Regions from separate parts of the Phascolarctobacterium faecium genome, predicted to be linked through region 1. Evidence: riboswitches for the same ligand, from Rfam matches in the RefSeq annotation. Region 1 holds a riboswitch; each other region holds the start of a gene.

Region 1 (5,041 bases):
GATGCTGCTGCAGCCAGTCAAACGAAACTGTTTCATCTCCGGGAAACAGCGGCAAATGCGGCGCTACTGTTTCATGCATTGTGCTCAGCTCCTGAAAGCGGTTTAAAACTGCAGGCGACTCTGAGGCAAAGGCAATAACAATCAGAAAATCACCCAGCCGATCTTTAACTGCGGTATAAGTCTCGACCATATGACCACGAAAAACCTGCCCGCGAACAAATTCATCACTGGCAAAAATACCGGCGACCTTTATTTGCATCCTGTCACACAAGTCAATAATCTGGTCGGCACCGTTACCCATTCCATATAAAACAACAGGCTTGTCAGTCAGCTGCAAAATCTGCCAAACGTCCTGTTTTTCCTTAATAAAATCCAACATTTACGCCGCTCCCTTCTCTACAACTTTATTGTACACGAAACTTTACCTGCCGTCATACTTTTATTGCGTTAACTTTTACCATTCTTATGGTTGACATACCACCATCAAGTTTTATATACTATTATCGTAAACTTAATTTCAGTTTATAGTTAACCATAATTAAGGTGATCTTTATGTCTACTTTTAAAATTCGTGAAATCAGTGAAATTGCCTTATTAGCAGCATTTATCGCCGTCAGCGGGGCTTTTAAGCTTCCCAGCTTTATTCCAGGAAGTGAATTTCAACTCTCCGCTCCTATTGCTGTAGCGATCTGCGGTGTTTTTGGCATCAAAAAATATCTGCTTGCAGGTATTCTGGCCTCTGCCGGCGGTTTACTCCTGGGTACGCAAACTATTTTCAACGTCCTTATTGCAATGCTTTTTCGAATAGTCGTTGCCTTATTATATGCAGTTTTAGGAAAAACCAAAATCTTCTACCTGTTATCAGGAGCTGTCGCTTCCTCCGCAGCACGTCTTGCACTCAGTCTTTTTATTGGTAAGGCAGTCTACCCTCTGTTGGCAGCAGCTCTTCCTGGAATGATTTTCACAGCATTAACATCCGGGTTATTTGCTTCTGTTTTAGAGAAAACATTAACCCTGACAAAACGCGTTTACGAACGTTCTTGACCGCTACTTTTTCTATGCCTGAAGTCAAAACTTCAGGCGTTTTTTATCCTGCTCTAACTATACTTGCCCAGACCTTTTTATAATGTTAAAATAGTACTGATAATATTTGCCGGAATATTCTTACTGCTCACTAATTTTCACCGGCTGTGTTTTATTACACGATCAATCAAACGGCACTATTGCCAACGGAGGACTTGTTATGATTTTGCAAGAATCTGGAGAAAACTATTTGGAAACCATTCTGATGCTGCAGCAGCAAAACGGCAGTGTCCGTTCTATCGACATTGCAACGCATATGAATTTTACCAAAGCCAGCGTCAGCAGGGCTATGAGTATTTTAAAACGCGAAAATTACATTCTGATGGAAGCGGACGGCAACATCATTCTGACTGAAACAGGGCTCGCTAAAGCAAACGCTGTTTTGGAAAGACATCTGCTGTTGACGCGCTTTTTACGCGAAAATCTTGGCGTATCCGAAGAAACAGCTGAAAAAGATGCCTGCCGGATCGAACATGTTATCAGCCCCGAAACCTTTACCGGGATAAAAAAACTGATCAAAAACTCTTAACAATTCAAAGGAGCTGTTTTAACAATGATGAAAAAATTACTTCTTTTGCTTACTGTTGCCATCGCAATGCTGGCATTGCCGCTGGCCGCTCATGCAGACAAAACGAAATGGACGAATCCCAATTACGATTTTAATAAACTTCACCGCATCAATTTGGTTTCCATAAGTGTAGTCGATCCTGTCGGCAGCAATTTTACTGTTGACGATATGGCGACCGAAAAAATAATAAGTGCTTTACAAAAAGCTTTAACTAAAAAAGATTATGTTTTTGATACAAGCATCGAATCAAATCTTTCAATTACCAAAGAAGATGCTTCCCAACTGACCAAAGATGCTTTAAGCGGCACTTATACAGATATATCGACCAAAATAGCGCCTGCTCCAACTGCTGATCTGAAAATAATCGCCCATAAATTTGGTTACAACAGACGGGTCATCCCCGCTCACGAAGAACCGCGTACCAGATATTACAAAGAAAAGGTCAAAGACAATAAAGGAAACTGGATCGAACGGGATGCAGAACGAACTGTTTATGAATATGTTCCGGCCAGCACTGTATATGACGGCTACGTTGATGTAGCTTTTCATCTTTTTGACCCTGCTACAGGAAAAATAATTTTCAGTCTGCGCGATACACGCAGCCGTACAGCAGACAGTGATACAACAAATATGTGGCAGCGCATGGCCAATGCTTTCGTTCAGGATCTTGATAAAGCTGCAAAAAAATAACTCTGCAAATTTCTAAACACCCTTTAAATAATTAAAGGGTGTTTATTCTTGTATACCTCTGTATCTTAATGATATTTTTTCCTAATTTGCTTGACACTCTATTCAAAGATGTTATAATTTAGTATATCAAACTGAATACGGTAATGCAGGTTCCGTCAGGAATAACAGAGAAGACCGGTTAAAAGCCGGCGCGGTCCCGCCGCTGTAAGATGGAGCAACGCCTATAGAACCACTGGAATATTCCGGGAAGGAAGGCCGAGCCATGAAGTCAAGCCAGAAGAACTACCTGCATCGCGATCTTAGTGACCTGCGAAGGACGGGGAAAGATCATGGGTCTAACCATGTTTTATCACCATCCCTAATATTTATGGATGGTTTTTTTATTACCTATTCAGAAAATAATCAGAGGAAAGAGGAATAATTTATGAAAAAACTGCTTTCAATGTTAGTTATGGCTTCAATGATGGTTTTTGCACTGGGAACTATGGGCACTTCTGCCGCTGCTAAAGCACCGAAAAACGACAAGGCTGTCGTAGTAGTCAGCTTCGGTTCGACCTTCGACGACACCCGTACGAAAGATATCGGCGGGATCGAAGAAGCTGTTGCCAAAGCTTTCCCGAACCGTGATTTTAAACGTGCTTTTACTTCCTACATCATCATGGAACGATTGGAAAAAAATAAAGGCATCAAAGTCAACGATTTGCCTGCAACCTTAAAAGAACTGAAAAAAGCCGGTTATAAAGACATTCTCGTACAACCGACTCATTTGCTGCACGGCGAAGAATATGAGCATAAAGTCCTGACCACCGTTGATAAATTCAAAGGTGATTTTGACCGCATCGTTGTCAGCGATCCTCTGATGGTAGGTAAAAACGATTTCGCTATCGCTGCTTCCGCTGTTGCGACTCAATTCCCGACTCTTGGCAAAGGTGAAGGCGTTGTCTTGATGGGTCACGGTTCTCCCCGTGATAACAACCAATCCTTTGGCAACACCTACAAAATGCTGCAGGAAACCTTTGATAAAATGGGTTTACCGGTAGTAGTTGGCACTGTTGAAGAAGTGGATACTCCTAACGTGGACGAAGTTCTGGAACAAATCAAAGCACGCGGTTACAAAACTGTGCATATGTTCCCCCTGATGATCGTTGCAGGCGACCATGCCAACAACGATATGTACGGAGATGAAGAAGATTCCTGGAAATCCATGATCGAAAAAATGGGCGTTAAAACTGTAGGTCACCTGCAGGGTATCGGCCGCAATGCCGCAGTACAGGCTATTTATGTACAGCATGCAGTTGCTGCTGAAGCCGGTGTTCAAAGATAAATAATTACTGTTAGTCCAAAGGACGTTCTTCTAAGGAAGAACGTCCTTTTATGTTCTGGAAATCAGTACAAAAATATTACAGCGTTTTTATTTTAATAAAATTTTCTGTAAATTTGTTACCCTTTGTTGCTGCTGCTCTTGCTTTATGAGATATTAGAATGCTATACTTTAGTCATTGAAAGACATTATATATGAAGAAAGGGTGTTGCACCAATGGGTTTAGTAATCTCTGCTCTTGTTACTTTTTGGGTCGGCTTTCTGATCTACAAAAAGTACAAACCTCAACCGGTCTTATTCTTAGGCGGTATGATCTTAATGTATATTGCCGCCATTTTCGGTTACGGTACTATCTTACCGGCCAAAGCCGCTACAGGCTCTACTTTCTTTGATGCTTTTGAATTTATTCGCGCTACCATGAGTTCTAATGCCGGCAAGCTCGGTATGAACATTATGGCAGTTGGCGCTTTTGCCCGCTATATGGACAAAATCGGCGCTTCCCGTTCTTTAGTTCGTCTGACTATCCGTCCTTTACTGGCTTTAAAATCACCTTATATCGTTTTATCCGGCACCTGGGTTGTCGGTATGCTGATCGGTCTGTGCATCAACAGTGCATCTGGTCTGGCCATGCTGCTGATGGTCACCATGTTCCCGATCCTGATCGGACTTGGTGTCAGCCGTCTGTCTGCTACGGCTGCTGTTGCTACTACGCTCTGCTTCGACTGGAGCCCCAGTGATACCGGCACCATCCTTTCTGCTGAAACCGCCGGCTTGAACCCGGTAGTTTACTGGACTGACTACCAGGTACCGATCGTTTTGGTTGCTTTCGTTGTTGTCGGCACACTGCACTATTTCACTCAAAAATATATGGATAAACGTGACGGACATGTCGTCCAGCCGATGGAAGTTGAAAAACCTGCTGAAGATGATCCGGCTGACAGCGCGCCGCTCTGGTATGCGGTCCTGCCGGTTATTCCGCTGGCTTTGATCCTCTCCTTCAGCCCGCTGTGGATCACCTCAATCAAAATGAACATCGTTATGGCTATGTTCATTGGACTTTTTATTGGCGCCTGCTGCGAATACATGCGCTGGCATGACGGCAAAAAAGTTCTCGGCGACATCCAGACCTTCTTTGACGGTTTAGGAATGCAGATGGCTAACGTTATCACCTTGATCGTAGCCGGTCAGACTTTTGCTCAGGGCCTTCTGTCCATGGGTACTATCAATGCGCTGATCTCCGGCAGTCAGGGCTTTGGCTTTGGCCCGATGGCTATGATGCTCGTTATGGTCGCTATCATCACCTTCTCGGCTATCGTTATGGGCAGCGGCAACGCTCCGTTCTTTGCCTTTGCGGCTCTGACACCTGCTGTTGCAGCCCA
Region 2 (5,041 bases), 1.2 Mb from region 1:
TAAGGGTATAATAAAAGCCTGACTTTTCTTGCCGTCTAATGATATCATCGCCGTAGACGCATCTTCTATTCCTGATTTCCCAGACCACCCATGCTCAGTTTCATTATCACTCTGACTGGCAGTACATAATCCAACAGCTGTTTCTCCAGTAGACTTATCTATCAACTCAGCTCTAAATTTCAAGATTCTTGTATCCTGCTGCGGATTACGCATCTCTAACAGCAGATGTGCTGCCGGATGATTAAAAACAGCCGCCCAATTAGTAGCACCATCCCCAGTCATTCTATTACGAAAAGATTCTAAGGCAGTGTCTTTAATATAAATAGTTCTCTCTTGGATACGATCATCTTTATTTCCCAAATTATCTACAGGCAAAGTAACAGATTGGATATACCAGTTAAATTTGGAACTGTCCAACTGTTTTTCTTGTAGGTTTATAGCATCTGCGTTTTTTTCTCCAAATTCATGAGTAAAGGTAATATTATTATTCTTTTGCCAACTCTTGCCGCTAACTTTAACAACAATGTCATGTTTTCCTTCGGTAAGTTTTTCATTAGCCCTTAAATAAAGTAAATCAAAATTCTGTCCATAATTAGCTGGTAAAGTCCAACTTCTTTTAATAATCAGCCCTTTACCTGTTTTCACTCCCTGCCAGTCATCGTCTTCATTAAAAGTCAAACCTTCCGGCAATAGAATTTCTACATTGACATCCTGAGGTTCAGGTGCATCATAGCTTTCAATATTTATATAGAATGGATTAGTTGCACTCCCCACAGTTTTATAAATATTTTTATGTTCCAAACTATAAGGATAAACGGTTTCTAAATTTATACCTTCTGCAAACGCAGTCTGCGAAAGCATAAAAACAGCTATCACAATCCAACAAAAATTCCTTTTTATCATACATATCCCTTGCAGCAAATAAGTTCCAGCAATTCTCTATCGCGCTGGTATCTGCTGCTGTCCTCTTTTGTACTTATTTCAATTATCTCATTTGTGTTGTGGCTACGAATAACTCTGACTGGAGCATGATAAGCTTTACTCAAAACAGTCTCCGTAAATACATCGTCAGGCTTTCCGTCAGCAATAACAGTACCGTCTCCCAATAAAATTATTCTACTGCAGTATTTAGCAGCCAAATTCAATTCATGAACTACCATTAAGATAGTTTTTCCCATTTCAGTTAATGATTTACTAAAGCGAAAAATCTCTTCCTGATAGACCATATCTAATCCTGTTGTAGGTTCATCTAAAAATAAAATCGGCGTTTGCTGCGCCAAAACCTTAGCCAGCAAAATCCGCTGTTTTTGCCCGCCGGAGACTTCATTTACTGGCCTCTCTGCTAATTCTCTAGTACCGGTATATTCCATACATTTTAGCGCTAATTCTTCATCGGCGATACTTTCGCCTTTCCACCACTTCATATAAGGATAACGTCCTGCAAGCACTATATCTTTACCAGTATAGCCAAACCCAACTTCTACACTTTGCTGCAAGTAAGCAACCTCACGAGCCAGTTCTTTTTCAGCAAAGCTTTCCAGATTACGACCAAAATACAAAATATCACCGCTTTGCTTTGACAGCAAACCGCGGATCGTTTTCAGCAGTGTACTTTTGCCAGCGCCATTACAACCAATAATACCTACTATCTCGCCTTTATTTATCTTGGCATTAATATTTTGCAGAACTTTTTTATTTCCATAGCCAATCGATAAATCTCTCAGTTCAATAATAGTTTCTGTCATAATAGCCTCCTGATTTTATAAAACTATTTTAAGATAAGTTTATATTAAAAGTAAATCTCTGCTATTTCCTAAATCAAATGTTATATTAAAACTTATGTCTGAAATCAAGTTATATAGGCGGCTTTCAACGCCGCCTATAATATTTTAAAATTTATAATTATAGCTCAGCAAGAAATTGAAAGGAGTAGAATAATATTCTGATCCACTATGACTTAAATTGTCTTCTCTATTAAGCAAATTATCCAGTGTCAGCGAAATAGAGTTTTGTTTATCAGCATTATAGGTAGTTGTCAGACTTGTGAGAAAATAAGGTTTTTCACTAAACGACTGCTTACTGCTAGGAGTCTCAACCCTTTGAGCTAAATAAGTACCTTGTAAACTTGTTATCCATTTATCTTTTGTATAATTAATGCCACCATTCAATTGCCATCTTCCATACTTTCTATCCCAATAGGGCTTTTTAGTTCCCTTAACCTTAGGATCACCATAATTTATGCCCCAATTATAAGTAAATCCATCTTTACCAATAATATCACAAGTTATTTCCACACCTGTATTTTTAAAATCTTCATTAGTATATTTATATTCCGTTTTACTACTATCCCAGGTTGCAGTAATATTATCTGTGATATCAATATGATAAATAGCTGCTTTCCAACTATGATTGTCACTAACCCGCTTCCATCCTAATTCATAATTAGTTCCTTTTTGCGGCTTTAAATCGGGATTAGAGACAGCACTGTCACTAGCACCATACATTTGTGAAAAAGTAGGCATAATAAATGATTGTCCAACACTAGCATACAATGAATCATTTTCTGTTAATTTATGCAAATACTGACCAGACATACTAAAATTATCATAATTCTGGTCTTTATACCCACCAGTAGTCCATGTTTCACGTGCCCCAAAAATAAATTCATTTTTTTCATCAAATTTGTAGTCATATTGCCCATAAACAGCATAAATATTTCTTGACGTTACTTGATCAGGAGATTTATGGCCATCTTTACCATAATCATCATAAAACTCATTTTGATAACTGCTTCCCAAAATCAAATTGGCTTTATTTCCAAACTCCCACTTTTTTTGTATATCAGCTCCATATGTACGATTTTTCTCATCTGTATCATACATTTTTCCAGAATAAGCACCGCTTGTTGTGTAATTAGTATATCCATCTGCCATTAATTTATTCTGGTTATAATAGAAATTCCCCTTAACACTGTCATCTTGATATGTCATCTGCATTAAATTTTGCTTTGTTACATATTCTCTATTCTGTTGCAATGCTCCGCCTTTGGGAACGCTTTTATATCCATCATCAAACCATGTATCATATTTTACATTTGTTTCAAAATAATTATATAAAAAATTCCAGTTATCATTAATTTTATAGTTCAAAAATAAATTATTTTTATGAGAACTGTTCATATCTGTATGTTTGTCACCTTTATCATGTGAACGTGAAATTGTATCAACCTTTCCCCATTTTTCCAAGTTATAACCAACGCTTAATTTATCAGCATTAACAGTAGCATTGTATTTTTGTTGACCGTAATTACCAACTCCGGCAGTTACTGAATTTTTAAAATCTTGTTTAGTTATAATATTAATAACACCGCCCATTGCTTCACTACCGTAAAGCACGGATCCCCCACCTTTTACTATCTCAACTTTCTCAATACTATCAATAGGTATAGCATCTAAAAAATATTTTCCTCTCAAATTCATAGGAGATCCATTTAGCATAATCAAAGTACCATTACTTACACCTCTAATGGCTATTTCATTAGCCATTGTCCCCATAGCACCACCACCAGGTGCAAACGTTTTATAAACCAATCCAGGCACACGCCCCAAAGCAACCTGCAAATTCTGCGCACCTGTTGCTTTTAAATCTTCACTAGTCAGGATTGTAGTTGATGCAGGTACATCAACATCTCTTTTTTCTGTCCGTGTTGCAGTTACTACCATTGGATCTAACGTAAATACTTGATTTGGTTCCTCAGCATGTACTGCAGTACCCCCCCAGATGACATTTCCAGTTACCAGTGCTATCATCAAAGCACTTATACCAATACTCTTTTCCAACATACTCTACTTCCTTTCAGAATTTTTTGTATTTATTGAAATAAAAGCATTTTCTATACCCATTCTTTAATGGCCTTATAGTATTTACTTTTATTAACAATCGGCTAATAAAAATAAAAATGCCTCCTGCTGAAAGCAAAAGGCATAAAACAGCTTAACTACAATAGAAAAACTGCTACATTACCTTACTGTCACACGCAGTAGTAACAAATAATCAGGCAGTTCTTCTGACTTAGGTTCAACGTTTATTCAAGCCTTCCCAGATATTTCCAGTGGCATAAATTTGAATTCACTCACCATTACAGCGACGGGATCGTATGGGATTTACACCCAACTTCTCTATTAAGACTAGCGTCACCTGATTTACGAAATATTTAATTTAATTAAGTATAATATAAATCTATTTATTTTTCAATATATACTATCAAATTCATATTGTGTCTTATTAGGGCAATATTTCTGTATTTATTTTCAAGAAATAAGTACTGGATTTTCTGCTGCATCGTTTTATCTACATTTTTTATATTAGTGGTTTTAAAATATTTTATTTATAGTTATAATAGGCAGCACAGTGTGCCGCCTATTAATTTTAGTTTTAGAAAGAATAATTGTAGGTTAGTGTCCAATTGAATGGTAATCCATAATTTTCATAATCGTTCACGACATCTTTTTTATCTAAAATATTATAGAAATTTAATGCTACAGAATTATTCTTATCTGCACTGTATTGTAATGTAGCATTCATTATATTTCTATTTGGAAGAGCATAATATCTATTACCACTAGAAGTAACTTCATGATAATAGCTATCATTCCTGTCTCCTAAGAAAAGATAGTTTAATCCTGCATTAAACTTATTCTTCTGATATCCAATTCCTGCCACAAATTGAAGTCTTGCATTGTCCTGTACCCATTCACCAGAATCATTTATTTCTGGATTAGAATAGGTAACACCAAGATTATATCGCCAATTATCGCCAACTAATTTTGTATATTCAACTTCAATGCCTGTATTCCGAAAATCGCCTTTATTAATTTGTATTTCAGCCTTAGTATTCGTACCTATACCTAATTCTTCTTCGCTTGCCCATCCAAATTTATTACTGATATCCATATTAAACACGGCAAGTTTTAAAGAACTCGAATTAGTTATCTTTTTCATTCCAGTTTCATACGTCCAACCTTCTTGAGGCTTTAACCCA
Region 3 (5,041 bases), 1.1 Mb from region 1:
ACTGTTCTAAAACTTTAGTATCTTTAAAAACAGTACGCATCAAAACCTGTCTTTCATTTTTGCTTTTATTTCCCTCTGCGTCTTCGACAGGCTTGATACTGTCATACTCAAACAAATAATTGCCGGTCTCGCTGCTCATCAGCAGGGTCCAACGTTCTGCCTCCAGTTCTGCCTCAGTCTTTTTAGGCTGTACAGAAAGTTCAAAAGCCCATGGGTCTACGGCCTGTTCTTCCTGCGGTTCGGCGGCAGCAGCTGGCAAAATCCACAACCAACTTAACAAAATCACTGTCAAAAATTTATACACCAAAATTCACTCCACTCATACTTTATTCATATATATTTGCTTACCGCACAAATACTATGCCGTAAGCAAATATAACAAGCAGCCGCACATCCTTCCCTTTTGGAAAGGCAATGCGGACACGCTTGTCAGAAACACTAATTTTAAATTGATAAAAATTTGATTATTTCTTTGCTTTTTCAGCCAGTTCGCGGGCTTCTTTGGCCAAGCGGATATGGGAGGCCAAAGACTTGGAAGCAACAGCCAGATTCAGACCGCGGGTGGCAGGAATAGAAGGAGCAATAAAGCAGGCGGAGTTGAGGTTACCGCCAGTATAATCGCTCATCTCGGTAATGCTGAAGGTTCTGCTTGCTGTTACTGCAGTAGTGGGAGTTCCGTCATAAACAGCGATCGGAGTACCTTTAACAAACCACAGGCGGCTGCCGTCAGCATGGATGCCCCACAAATAGCCCGGATCATTAACTGCTACGACTTCTGTCCAGTTAGCCGGAGCAGTGATATCAGCAATGGTAGTGTGGTAAACGCTGCCTACCAGTTTAGCAAAGCCGCTGTCATAATGACCTGCGAAAATATAAACATTATTAGCATCCAGAATAGAAATGTCTCGGAAGTCGCCTTTTTGAGTAGGGTTAGAAAGTGTTACTTTGGTAACGCCGCCTTGAGTGAAGTTCGCCAAGTCAACAATGCACAGATTGGTATCGGCATTGCCGCTGCCAGCATTCTGCATTCCGCCCAACGAGCAGACATATAGCTTATTATCATACAAATCAAGTGTAAAGGAATTTTTACCGACTGTTACATAAGCATTATCATAAGTTAATGTTCCTCTTGCGCTAATAGCAAATCTTGCCACAACACTGTCGTAATAAGTAGCATAACCACTGCCTTTATTGACATAGAACAAAGCATACAATTTACTGCCAACTACAGTCAACGCCTCACCGTGGAAAACGCCGTCAGCATAAGGATTGGCAAAAGCAGGGAAATCTGCCGGAAAGGCATATTCACGAGTTTGAGAATAATTGTTATCCATATCAACCACAGAGATTTTGGAAAGGTCATAACCGGTACCAAAAAGCCATCTACCGCTGGTAGCTACGCCATGCAGGTTGGCAACACCAGACCAAACTATAGGCGTAACCAAAGAAGACCAGGTCGCAGCTTGCGGGTCAATGATCTGATTAGGTTCAGAAGTAGAAGTATAATTATATTGGCGTAGCACCAGACGGCTGCTGTTTCTATCAAAAAAATTAAAGAAAGCCGGATCACCATTCAAACCTGTCATTTTATTTTTTACAGCAGACAAAGCAGTGGCAGCCGCAGCACGTTCACCATTGATAGCACCTGCAGTACCTTCGGAATAACCGGAATTTGTAGCTGTATAGGCAAATAGATTTTCACTCATTTTTTACACGCTCCTTTAATTTTAAAATATTTTAATAATATTACCTATATCCATTTATAAAACTCTGCCTTAGCCCATGGGCATCACCTCCTCGGCATACTGCTGCCTGGTATTTTAGTAAGTATATTGCAAAGTCGCATAATAAGTGCGCCCTTGAATCGGATATAAGATATTTCTCATTTCACTATAAGTAGTTCTTAAATACATATCATTAGCCTTATTCAAAACATCATTACACCCCACTGCCACCTGTAAGGATTTATTTATCTTATACTTTACGCCTACATCCATAGTCGTCAAAGACGATTGCCACGGAAGTGCTCCTGTAGTTAAAGGAATCGCATCTGTAGTTACCTTGCCTACGTGACGCATTTGTGTAAACAGGCTCCAATTTTTATCTGGGCGATAGGTAAAACGGGCCGTACCTTCCCATTTTGGCTGATAGGTCATAACGCCTTCAATTTTTCCATCTTTATTCCACTCTTGCTGCCCAGGTATCGCACTCAGGTCGTATAAAACATTGGAAGGATCGGTATATGTGGCCTGTAGATTGACGTCCCATTTCTGCCACGACAGATCTGCCTGCAGCTCAACGCCATTGACTTTACCGCTGGCAGCATTATTGTAAACAAAGAAAAAACTATTCCAGGAAGATAATTGCAGCAGTCGTTTGGAATCGCGCCCAAAATAAGTTATCTGGAACTTAGCTGTATCGGCACCCAGCCACTTGCCATCCCAAATGGCACTGATATCCCACTGCTTGCCTTCCTCCGGCATAGGAAAGACACTGGCAGACCCGCCTACATTGGGCATCGGCAGAATACCGGCACCGTCGCCGGCGATCTCGTACATATTGAGCAGCCGGTAGTAAGTGCCGCCTGTCGCCCGCAGCGTAAAGTGATCATTAAACTGTTTTTTCAGTGCCAGCTGCCAGGTCACCTTATCATCCGTCTGTTCATCCGTTTGCCCCAGCCATTTGATATGCTGCGGGTCATTCTTTTCGTCATAACGGTCGCTACGCCCTAAAATCTTAGAACGATTATAACGAATGCTGGGCGTCAGCCAAAAATCGCCTTTTTTATTTAATGTGATCGTGTCCTGGATCTGCGCATTAATGATCTCCTGCTCATAATAATTACGCCACCTGCTGCGGGTATCTTCGTTAGCATGTTCAAAGTCAAACATTTTCCAGCCGTCAATATCCATTTTTTCTTTAGAGGCATCGACCAGAAACTCTATCAAGTGCCTGTTGCCGGCTTTATAGCTGCCGTCTATCTTCGCACCCAGGCGGCGGCTGTCATATTTGCTCCATAAGGTGTTAGCCTTCAGAGTATTTAAACCGCTTGTTGCTTCAAGTACCTTTTCCAAATTCTGCCAATCATCAATATAATAATCTTTATCCTGCTTTAAATAGTTGATACTCCAGCCCCATTCCAAATTACCGACAGTATCGCGTCGGCCTAAAAGCAATTCCTTCGCCGTTAACTCCTGATTACGAAAATAATACATATTAGGCTTGCCGTAAGGCATATTTACTGCCCAATCCTGATCCACAGTCCAAAGCGGGGCATAATTTTTATCAATAGGATGCGGTAGATGCCGTCTGATATTTTTCCAGGTAGCTTTGGCCAGCCAGTGATCATCCTGCCATTTGATAATGGCATCGGTGTTTTTATAATCATTAGCCTTACGCCAGCGTTCAGCACTTTCAAGTTTGTCTAATTGGTATTGATCGCTTTTATATAAATTTTCTTTGTAATTAGGATCAGCATATTTGGCATAATAAAACTCCCAATCATGCTCCATAACATCTTTTCCACCATAGTCATCAGGATCCTGTTGCCAAAAAACTTCATAAATATCGCCGCCCGGAGCACACCTTGTTACCATCTCATCAATTGATGTAACATTACCCAAGCTAGGTTTTTCCATTCCAAAGCCAACATCGTAGCTAATTTGCTTATTTATTCTATCAGTGGTATTTTCCAAATCTTTATAATAATATTGCAAACGCTCTTTGTAGGTTCTGTCATTATCAAAATTCTTATATTTAAAATCGCCTTCACTCTGGTCGCGATTGATGCCAACCATCAAAGCGCCTCCGCCCAGAGGAGCGTCGATCTGTAAATTACCTTTATAGCCGCCGAAGGAGCTTTTGCCGAAGCTGGCCTGCACGTTAGCTTTGGTAGGTCGTTTGGTGACGACGTTGATAACGCCGCCCATAAAGGTACCGCCAAAACGTGCCGGTATATAGCCGCGGTAGACCTCGATCCGTTCAACATTATGTACAGGAATAGTAGAAATATCTGCCGCCGCGTCGCCGCCCAGATTAAACAGCACGCCGTCGACAAAAACACCGACCTGCGCCGCAGTAGAACCACGTACGCTGACTGTTGTATACTGCCCTTTACCGTTCAACTCACGTACATGTACGCCGGGAACCATTTTCAACAGATCGGGCAGGTCTTTCTGCTCGCCTTTGTAGTCATCGGGACGAATAACCGTTACCGTGCCAGGCGACAATTTTGCTTCCCAGTCAGGCCGCTTCGCCTCAACCGTTACGCCCTCCAAATCAAAAGACATACCATCATTCTCAGTTTCATCTGCTGCAGCTTGGACACCCTGCGCAGCTGCTGTTTTAGCTTCGGCTTGCGCTGTATTGTTAGAAGGCTCTGCCGCCCATACCCTCGGCTGGTCCCCCCCTAATGTACAAACGCCCAAAGCAGCTAAAATGCCCGCTGTTATGGCAGCTTGCCGCAAGCTGTTTCTTTCATTTCTCATGCAAATCCATCCTCCCACTTTTGTAAAAAATAACGCCGCATTTTCTACCAGTCCATTCGGTGAAAGTGCAGCGTCTGTTTTTTTTACAAAACAGCCTGCTCCGCTTTTCTGGTCGAAAATACTAAAATTTCCGCGCTGCTGGTTTCAGCGCATAATCATAGCGTCCGCAGAAATATTTGTCTGGCAAAACGCCAAACTTAAATATCTCTGCAAAATTTTCTCCCAGTCTGTCTACGCAGGCTGTTCAAAAGATAGAACCAGTCAGCACTCTGACTCAAGATCATCACTTCAACATCCCTTTGTGAAAGGACTGCAATGCTGAAGCTCCCTAATACAGTTGCGTGACAGCGCCGGATTCACACCGGACTTCCCTATAAAACCACGGATCATTGATCCCACAAGTACCCAGTTCCAAATTTTCATTTTTTGTTTTCAATGAACATGTCATTTATCACTCCAGTACCGTGACCGCAAGCATGGATGCCGCCACCCCAGCGGCACCACGCTCAAAGGTCTGAGTTGAGTGGAGTTTGCAGGCTATGACTGAACCTGCA

Evidence for each region. Region 1 has a riboswitch for cobalamin ahead of PFJ30894_RS02555 (sirohydrochlorin cobaltochelatase). Riboswitches for the same ligand answer to the same signal wherever they lie in the genome.
Region 2: linked by a shared signal. The riboswitch ahead of PFJ30894_RS08740 (TonB-dependent receptor plug domain-containing protein) and the one ahead of PFJ30894_RS02555 (sirohydrochlorin cobaltochelatase) in region 1 are both predicted to bind cobalamin.
Region 3: linked by a shared signal. The riboswitch ahead of PFJ30894_RS09265 (TonB-dependent receptor) and the one ahead of PFJ30894_RS02555 (sirohydrochlorin cobaltochelatase) in region 1 are both predicted to bind cobalamin.

The regions. Positions count from the first base shown of each region.
Region 1 covers NZ_AP019004.1:518,524-523,564, reverse strand. Annotated here, with positions in the region: gene PFJ30894_RS02575 (FkbM family methyltransferase) at 1-379, opposite strand, end outside; gene PFJ30894_RS02570 (hypothetical protein) at 553-1,044, shown strand; gene PFJ30894_RS02565 (metal-dependent transcriptional regulator) at 1,244-1,612, shown strand; gene PFJ30894_RS02560 (hypothetical protein) at 1,637-2,341, shown strand; cobalamin riboswitch at 2,472-2,645, shown strand; gene PFJ30894_RS02555 (sirohydrochlorin cobaltochelatase) at 2,766-3,665, shown strand; gene dcuC (C4-dicarboxylate transporter DcuC) at 3,879-5,041, shown strand, end outside.
Region 2 covers NZ_AP019004.1:1,790,481-1,795,521, forward strand. Annotated here, with positions in the region: gene PFJ30894_RS08730 (hypothetical protein) at 1-801, opposite strand, end outside; gene PFJ30894_RS08735 (ABC transporter ATP-binding protein) at 900-1,745, opposite strand; gene PFJ30894_RS08740 (TonB-dependent receptor plug domain-containing protein) at 1,890-3,842, opposite strand; cobalamin riboswitch at 4,040-4,216, opposite strand; gene PFJ30894_RS08745 (TonB-dependent receptor plug domain-containing protein) at 4,435-5,041, opposite strand, start outside.
Region 3 covers NZ_AP019004.1:1,919,874-1,924,914, forward strand. Annotated here, with positions in the region: gene PFJ30894_RS09255 (hypothetical protein) at 1-304, opposite strand, end outside; gene PFJ30894_RS09260 (hypothetical protein) at 465-1,706, opposite strand; gene PFJ30894_RS09265 (TonB-dependent receptor) at 1,821-4,289, opposite strand; cobalamin riboswitch at 4,731-4,911, opposite strand.